One region of the Streptomyces sp. NPDC001135 genome, then DNA from elsewhere that is predicted to be linked to it. Evidence: riboswitches for the same ligand, from Rfam matches in the RefSeq annotation. Region 1 holds a riboswitch; the other holds the start of a gene.

Region 1 (4,206 bases):
AGCATGCCCTTGACGGGCCGGTTCGTGAGCGACTGGGCGTACGTCGTCCAGCGCACGGTCATCGGCGCCGGCCGCGCGATGTCACCGGCGAGGATCGGCGGGCGGACGTAGCGGGTCCCGTACGACTGGACCCAGCCGTGCCGGGTGGCGAGGTAACCGGTGAGCTGTTCGGCGAAGTACTGGACCATGTCGTTGCGTTCGGGCTCACCGTGCACGAGGACGTCCAGTCCCGTCTTCTCCTGGAAGCCGATCACCTCCCGGATCTCCGCCTTGATGCGCTCCTCGTAGCCGTCCGCGCCGATCCGGCCGGCACGCAAGTCGGCGCGCGCCGCGCGCAGTTCGGCGGTCTGCGGGAAGGAACCGATGGTGGTCGTGGGCAGCAGCGGCAGGCCGAGGCGGGCGCGTTGGGCCGAGGCCCGCTCGGCGTACGGCTGGGAGCGGCGGGTGTCGGACTCGACGACGGCGGCGGCACGGGCGCGTACGGCCCTGTCGTGGGTGAGGGGGGAGCGCGCGCGGGAGGCCAGGTCGGCCCGGTTCGCGGCCAGTTCCGCGCTGATCGTGTCGATGCCGTGGGTGAGGCCCTTGGCGAGGGTGACGATCTCGGTGGTCTTCTGCCGGGCGAAGGCGAGCCAGCGCAGGATCTGCGGTTCGATGTCCCGTTCCGCCGCGGCGTCGAGGGGCACGTGCAGGAGGGAGCAGGACGCCGATACGTCGACCCGGTCCGCCAGACCGAGCAGGGTGCCCAGGGTGGCGAGGGACTGCTGCAGGTCGTCGACCCAGATGTTCCGGCCGTTGACGACTCCGGCGACCAGGCGCTTGCCGGGCAGACCGCCGACGGCTGCGAGGGCGTCCAGGTTGGCGGCGGCCGCGTCGGTGAAGTCGAGGGCCAGGCCTTCGACGGGTGCCTTGGCCAGCACCGGCAGGGCCTCGCCGAGCCGGTCGAAGTAGGAGGCCACCAGCAGCCTGGGCCGGTCGGTGCGGGCGCCGAGGTCGCGGTAGGCGCGGGCGACGGCGTTCTGTTCGGCGGGGGTGCGGTCCTGGACGAGGGCGGGTTCGTCGAGCTGGACCCACTCGGCGCCGGCCGCGCGCAGGTCGGCGAGGATCTCGCCGTACACCGGCAGCACGCGGTCCAGGAGGGTGAGCGGGTCGAAGTCGCCGGACACGCCGGGTGCGGGCTTGGCCAGCAGCAGGTAGGTGACGGGCCCGACGAGGACGGGCCGGGCGGTCAGACCCAGGGCGAGGGCCTCCCGCAGTTCGGTGACCTGCTTGGCGGAGTCGGCCGTGAACACCGTGTCCGGGCCCAACTCGGGGACGAGGTAGTGGTAGTTGGTGTCGAACCACTTGGTCATCTCCAGGGGTGCGACGTCCTGGGTGCCGCGCGCCATGGCGAAGTAGCCGGCGAGGGGATCCGCGGCGACGGCTTCCCGGTGGCGTGAGGGGATCGCGCCGAGCATGACGGTGGTGTCGAGTACGTGGTCGTAGTACGAGAAGTCGCCGGTCGGCACCTCGTCGATGCCGGCGTCCGTCAGCTGCTGCCAGGTGCCACGGCGCAGTCCGGCGGCGGTGGCCCGGAGGGAGTCGGCGGTGACGCGTCCCTTCCAGTAGCCCTCGATCGCCTTCTTCAGTTCCCGGTTCCGGCCCTGGCGTGGGTAGCCGTACACGGTGGCTCGTGCTGCCGCGGCTGCGGACTTGCTGGTCACGGAGATCTCCTTCGCGAGATGAATCCCTGAGATCCCGGGGCGGGACGAGAGCGCGAAGGGATGACGGACCCGACGGCGGCGGCCCACGGCCGTCCGTGCGGTTGTCTACGCCGACCCGCCCTCGAGGTCACCGGGATGTCCGCGTACGGACAGTCCCGCACGCGGGCAGGTGGCAGGTCTTCGGACTCGCGGGCGCGCCCTTGCCTGTACCAAGGCGAGGACACCTACTGGCCGTCGCTTCCCAGGCCCGGTGCGGACCCAGTGCGTATGACGGCGGTCGTTCCCGCTCACCGCTGCGGGGCAGTCCCGGATTCCCACCGGGTTCCCTCTTACGACGCGTCCCGCCTGGCTGACGGGGCGAACCAGCTGCAGGAGTCAGCCTAAGGGGCGGCCCGGGGGCGCGGTGGATCGTGTCCGGCATGCGGAGGGTGAGGTCGGACACGCGGCCGAAGGGTGTGAGCGGGGCCAACGGTGGGAAATGGCACGGGCTTTCACCTCGGCGGTGCGCACCGAGGCCAGGGAAGCCGTCGGTCGGGAACTGCCCGCCCCGCTCGGCTGCCGAGTGCCGTGGAACGGCTCGCCCGTGCAGGGCGGTGCCGTGGATGCCCGACAGCAACACCGCCCCCGTCCGCCTCGCGTCGACACCGAACCGGCGCCGCGTCGCACGGTCCGCATGAGCCGAGCGCCCGTGTCGTCTCCGAGCGTCCGTACCGGCGCGGCCCGGCCACGCCGGGTCGTCGAGCACGCGATCTCGGGTCCGTTCGCAGGCCGGGCGAGGAATCGCGGCGAAACCCGCACCGGCACGGTGATCCGGGCGGTGGCGTCGCCCGGCCCGTGCACACCGAGCAGGACCGGTACGGCGGCGCGGGTCGGGAGCACCGCGGCCATGAGCGGGACGCCGGGCCCGCGTCCATCGGCATGCCGCACGTGACCCACGTGCCGACGCCGACCTGGTCGGGCGCCGGACCCCGGTCAGGACTGCCTGCCGGGCCCGACCGGCCGGACAGCGGTGTATGCCGGCGACCAGCGCGCCCGCATCCTTGCCGGCCCGCCTCCCGGCCGCGATCCGGCCGAACCGCTCGTCCTGGGTCCGGGCGCCGTGGTGGGGCCCGTCTGTCGCGACGACAGGGAAACCCTCGGCGGCGCAGCGGCACACGGCACCGGGGCGGTCTCGTGCTGCCGGCCCCAGGGGACGAGGGCCTCGGGTGCCTGCCGGTGCCCACAGCACGCCAAGCGGTCATCAGCGTCGGCGGGCGGTCTGTCGGCGCCGGCGCGCCGGCCCGCTCGGAGCAGCACGATGCCGCAAGTACAAGATCCGGGCCCCCTTCCATTCTCCGTGGGGTCCCGATACCCCTGGAGAGTGAGAAGCCGGGCCGGACGGCCACGACGCGGGGAGGAATCGGCCATGAGCGAGGAACGGTTCGAGGACGGCTGGTACGTGGACGAGCGGTGCACGAACTGCGATGTCGCACGGCAGCTCGCCCCCGGCCTGATCGGTGAGGTCGACGGTCGCGCGGCGGTGCTGCGCCAGCCGCGCGACCGGACGGAGGTGAGGCAGCTGCACGCCGCCGCCTACGCCTGCCAGACGCGGTCGATCCGCCCTCCGGGCGGGCGGCTGGACACAGAGCTGGACCCCTTCCCGATGGCCCTGGACGACACCGTGTACCTGTGCGGACACAACTCCAGGCAGACCGCGGGGGCCAACTCCTACCTGTTAGGCCGCCCCGGCGGCACCGCGATGATGGTGGACACCCCGCGCTGGAGCACCGCGCTGGCCGCGCGCTACGAGGCGCTGGGCCCCGTCACCGACGTCCTGCTCACCCACCGCGACCACGCCGCGCACGGGCGCCGATACGCCGACCACTTCGGTGCCCGGCTCTGGATCCACGAGGGAGACCTCGATGCCGCCCCGGACGCCGACGGGGTGCTGCGGGGCACCGACCCGGCCGAGATCGCCGAGGGCGTGATCGCCCACCCCCTGCCCGGCCACACACGCGGCAGCGTGCTCTTCGTCGCGGACGAGCGGTACTGCTTCAGCGGAGACAGCTTCTACTGGTCGCGCACCACGGGGGACATCGAGGTGGTGGAGAGCGTCACCTGGTACTCGATCGGTGAGCTGGCCGCCTCCTTGGCCCGGACCGCCGGCGGCTTGCGCTTCGAGTGGCTGTTGCCGGGCCACGGCGACCGCCGTCGTCTCCCCGCCGACGAGATGGCCCGGCGACTGCGGCGGCTGGCGGTCCGTACCCGGGAACTGCGGCCACAGCCCATCGATTTCACCGCGGTGCGCTGGTGAGGCGACCGCCGGAGCGACCCGTGCGGGTCGCTCGGCGCCGTGTCCCCCGCGCCCTGAGCTGATTCCGGGGGCACGGGTGGAAGCATGCGGTGCCATGCGTGCTGCGTACATTGAGGAGCTGGGGTCCGCGGACGTCATCCGGTACGGCGAGATCGCGGCTCCCCGGCCGGGTCCCACCGACGTCCTGGTGAACGTGCTCGCCACCACGGTCAA
Region 2 (4,206 bases), on a different contig from region 1:
GCACTCGACATCGAGTACAACCCGTACGACAAGAAGCACAAGTGCTACGGGATGGGCAGGAGGCGGATGGTCCGCTGGATCCGGTCCTTCAGCAACGAGGTCAAGCGGAGGACCGGCCGCCGCCCGGTGATCTACACCACCACCCAGTGGTGGAAGCTGTGCACCGGCAACAGCCGCGCGTTCTCCGGCAACCCCCTGTGGATCGCCCGCCACGGCACCTCGCGTCCGGGGAAGCTGCCGGGCGGATGGCAGTACTGGACGATCTGGCAGTACGGCACCAAGGGCCGGCTGCCGGGTGACCAGAATCTCTTCAACGGGTCCGCGAGCCGGCTGCGGACCCTCGCGCGGGGCCGGTAGCCATGGGGCGCCTGGGCCGCGGGGGCCGAACGAAACCCCACTCCCCCCACTCGGACACCGCCACGCCCGCCTCAGTTCATCTTCCGTTCACCCAGGTTGCCTACGGTCGTCCAGCCAATGACCTCGAACGATTGCCTGGGTAAATGGAAAGCTTCTCGCTGATCCTCGCGATTGTGGTGGTAACCGCACTCGCGTTCGATTTCACGAACGGTTTCCACGACACCGCGAACGCGATGGCCACCACCATCTCCACAGGCGCCCTGAAGCCGAAGATCGCGGTAACCATGTCCGCCGCCCTGAACCTGGTCGGCGCCTTCCTCTCCGTGGAGGTCGCGAACACGATCTCCAAGGGTCTCGTCGACGAGACCGGCATCCGTCCCGAGGTCATCTTCGCCGCCCTGGTCGGCGCGATTCTCTGGAACCTGCTGACCTGGCTGGTGGGTCTGCCGTCCAGTTCCTCGCACGCCCTGATGGGCGGTCTGATCGGCGCCACCGTCGCCTCCGCCGGCTTCGGCGCCGTCCACGGCGACGTGCTGGTCACCAAGGTGCTGCTGCCGGCGGTCGCCGCGCCGGTCGTGGCGGGCCTCGCGTCGCTGCTGGCCACCCGGTTCTCCTACGGCATCGGCGGCAAGGCCGAGGGCGAGGCCACCCGCAAGGGCTACCGCGCCGGCCAGATCGCCTCCGCCGGCCTGGTCTCCCTCGCCCACGGCACCAACGACGCCCAGAAGACGATGGGCATCATCACCCTCGCGCTGATCGCGGGCGGCGCCATCGCCCCGGGCTCCAACCCTCCCACCTGGGTCATCCTCTCCGCCGGCCTGGCCATCGCGCTGGGCACCTGGATCGGCGGCTGGCGCATCATCCGCACCATGGGCACGGGCCTGACCGACCTGGAGCCGCGTCAGGGCTTCGCCGCCCAGACGAGCGCCGCGACCGCCATCCTGGCCTCGTCCCACCTGGGCTTCTCGCTGTCCACCACGCACGTCGTCTCCGGTTCGGTGATGGGCGCGGGCCTCGGCCGCAAGGGCGGGGTGGTCCGCTGGTCCACCGCGACCCGGATGGCCGTCGCCTGGGTACTCACCCTCCCGGCCGCCGCGCTGGTCGGCGCGGGCGCCGAGTCCGTCACGGACCTCGGTGACTGGGGCACCGCCGTCGTCGCCGTCTTCCTGGTCGGCGCGAGCGCCGCGATCTGGAAGATCTCCCGCCGTGAGGTCGTCGACCACACCAACGTCGTCGCCGACACCGAGGAGCCGGCCGGCGTGGTGACCACCGCCATCGCCGCGGTGACCCCGCCCCCGGCGGGCACGCTCGCCGAGGACCTCACGGCGACGATCCCCTCCCCGGCCACAGCCGAGCCCGTTGCTCCGGCCGCCCCGCCGGCCGCCACCGTCTGACCCCGGTCACCCCGGTTACCGAAGGAAGCATCATGAAGATCGACTGGGCGGCCCTCGGCTCCGTCTTCGGCGTCAGCCTCGCGTTCGCGGTGGGCCTGGTGGCCCTGTTCACCCTCGGCATCAACGGTCTGGCCCGGCGCGAGAAGGCCGCGGCCCAGGGCGGTTCCGCCGGCCTCGCCGTCACCGGCGCCTACGTCTGCTTCGCCGCGTGCGCGGCGGCGGTGGCGTACGGCATCTACCTGATCGTGGCCAAGCCCTGACCCACCCCCTGAAGGCTCCCCTCCCGTCGTGACGCGGAAGGGGAGCCTTTTGTCACGCGGAAGGGGAGCCTTTTGTCACGCGGAAGGGGAGCCTTTCCCCTGCCCCGCACGCCCCACGATGTGGGGATCGGCACACTCTCCCCGTGCAGGTCAACGGCAAGTTGACGGCCGTTCCGGGCGCGTGGTGGACTGCCCGGGCCATGTACGGCGGCAAGAGAGGAAGCCGGTGCGAATCCGGCGCGGTCCCGCCACTGTCACCGGGGAAGAACCCCGGAAGCCAGGAACTCTCACCGCCGAATCTCGTCGAACCAGGGCGCGGACACCCTGAGTGAGGACACGGATCGCCATGCTCGGCTGCCGAAGGACAAGGACCCGACCCAGGCCCGCTCCTGCACCCACGGCCGGCTGAGCCGATGGGTGCCGATCGCATGTACGCGTACGGCGCCGCCGCCGGCCTTCTCGGTGACCTGCTCCTCGGCGACCCCCGCCGTGGTCATCCGGTCGCCGCGTTCGGGCGGGCGGCCGCTGCCGTGGACCGCGCGTTGTGGCACGACCACCGCGGCTGGGGCGCCCTGCACACCGTCGTGTGCGCCGGAGGCGCCGTCACACTCGGCACGGTGGCCGCACGCGCTGTACGCCCCTCCCCCACCGCCACCCTCGCGCTGACCGCCGCGGCCACCTGGGCGGTCGTCGGCGGTACGTCACTCGCCCGCGAGGCCCGCACGATCGGGCGTGCGCTGGAGGCCGGGGACGTCGAGGCGGCACGGGCACGGCTGCCGCATCTGTGCGGCCGGGACCCACAGGCACTGGACGCCGACGGGATCGCCCGGGCGGTCGTCGAGTCGGTCGCCGAGAACACCTCCGACGCCGTCGTGGGGGCGCTGGTGTGGGGGGCCGTGGCCGGGGTCCCGGGGCTGCTCGGGTTCCGGGCGGTCAACACCCTGGACGCCATGGTGGGTCACAAGTCCCGCCGGTACCGGCGCTACGGCTGGGCCTCCGCCCGGCTCGACGACCTGGCCGGCTGGCCGGGGGCGCGGCTGACCGCCGTACTCGCCGCCACGGCCGGACCCGACCCCCGGGGGGCCCTGCGCGCCTGGAAGGCCGACGCCCGCGAGCACCCGAGCCCCAACGCCGGTCCCGTCGAAGCCTCCTTCGCCGGCGCCCTCGGCGTACGCCTGGGCGGCACGCTCTCCTACGGCGGCCGGGTCGAGCACCGGCCCGTGCTGAACGGGGACACCGGGCGGGCCGTCCGGGCCACCGACATCGACCGGGCCGTACGGCTCTCCCGCCGCGTCGGCCTCCTCGCGCTCGGCACCACGGTCGCCGCGCGCCACCTCGTCAAGAGCCTGAAGGGACGTGGCAAGTGAGCGGGGGTCTCCTCGTCGCCGGCACCACCTCCGACGCCGGCAAGAGCGTCGTGACGGCCGGGATCTGCCGGTGGCTGGTGCGCCAGGGCGTGAAGGTCGCGCCGTTCAAGGCGCAGAACATGTCGCTCAACTCCTTCGTGACCCGTCAGGGCGCGGAGATCGGGCGGGCCCAGGCCATGCAGGCCCAGGCGTGCCGGATCGAACCGACCGCGCTGATGAACCCGGTGCTGCTCAAGCCGGGCGGCGAGCAGAGCAGCCAGGTCGTACTGCTGGGCAAGCCGGTGGGCGAGCTGAGCGCGCGCGGGTACCACGGGGGGCGTCAGCAGAAGCTCCTCGGTCCCGTGCTGGACTGCCTGGCCGAGTTGCGGGGCACGTATGACGCGGTGATCTGTGAGGGTGCGGGCAGCCCGGCCGAGATCAATCTGCGCCGGACCGACATCGTGAACATGGGGATCGCGCGCCGTGCGCGCCTGCCGGTGCTGGTGGTGGGCGACATCGACCGCGGGGGCGTCTTCGCGTCCTTCTTCGGGACCGTCGCCCTGCTGTCGCCCGAGGACCAGGAGCTGGTCGCCGGGTTCCTGGTGAACAAGTTCCGGGGCGATGCCGGCCTGCTGGAACCCGGGCTGGAGATGCTCCACGGCCTGACCGGGCGGCGGACGTACGGCGTGCTCCCCTTCCGGCACGGTCTCGGTATCGACGAGGAGGACGGACTGCGCGTGTCCCTGCGCGGCACCGTCCGGGAGTCCACCGTGATCCCGCCCGTCGGCGAGGACGTGCTGCGGGTCGCCGTGTGCGCGATCCCGCTGATGTCCAACTTCACGGACGTGG

Evidence for each region. A riboswitch is a leader RNA that binds a small molecule or an ion and turns the genes downstream of it on or off. The one in region 1 is predicted to bind cobalamin.
Region 2: another riboswitch for cobalamin. It lies ahead of ACWC94_RS25565 (cobalamin biosynthesis protein); the one in region 1 lies ahead of metE (5-methyltetrahydropteroyltriglutamate--homocysteine S-methyltransferase).

Annotation. Positions count from the first base shown of each region.
Region 1 covers NZ_JBSFKD010000013.1:163,828-168,033, reverse strand. The annotation lists gene metE (5-methyltetrahydropteroyltriglutamate--homocysteine S-methyltransferase) at 1-1,700, opposite strand, end outside; cobalamin riboswitch at 1,855-2,082, opposite strand; gene ACWC94_RS18360 (MBL fold metallo-hydrolase) at 3,106-3,993, shown strand; gene ACWC94_RS18355 (NADPH:quinone reductase) at 4,088-4,206, shown strand, end outside.
Region 2 covers NZ_JBSFKD010000022.1:95,351-99,556, reverse strand. The annotation lists gene ACWC94_RS25580 (lysozyme) at 1-357, shown strand, start outside; gene ACWC94_RS25575 (anion permease) at 501-1,751, shown strand; gene ACWC94_RS25570 (hypothetical protein) at 1,784-2,011, shown strand; cobalamin riboswitch at 2,180-2,320, shown strand; gene ACWC94_RS25565 (cobalamin biosynthesis protein) at 2,425-3,378, shown strand; gene ACWC94_RS25560 (cobyric acid synthase) at 3,375-4,206, shown strand, end outside.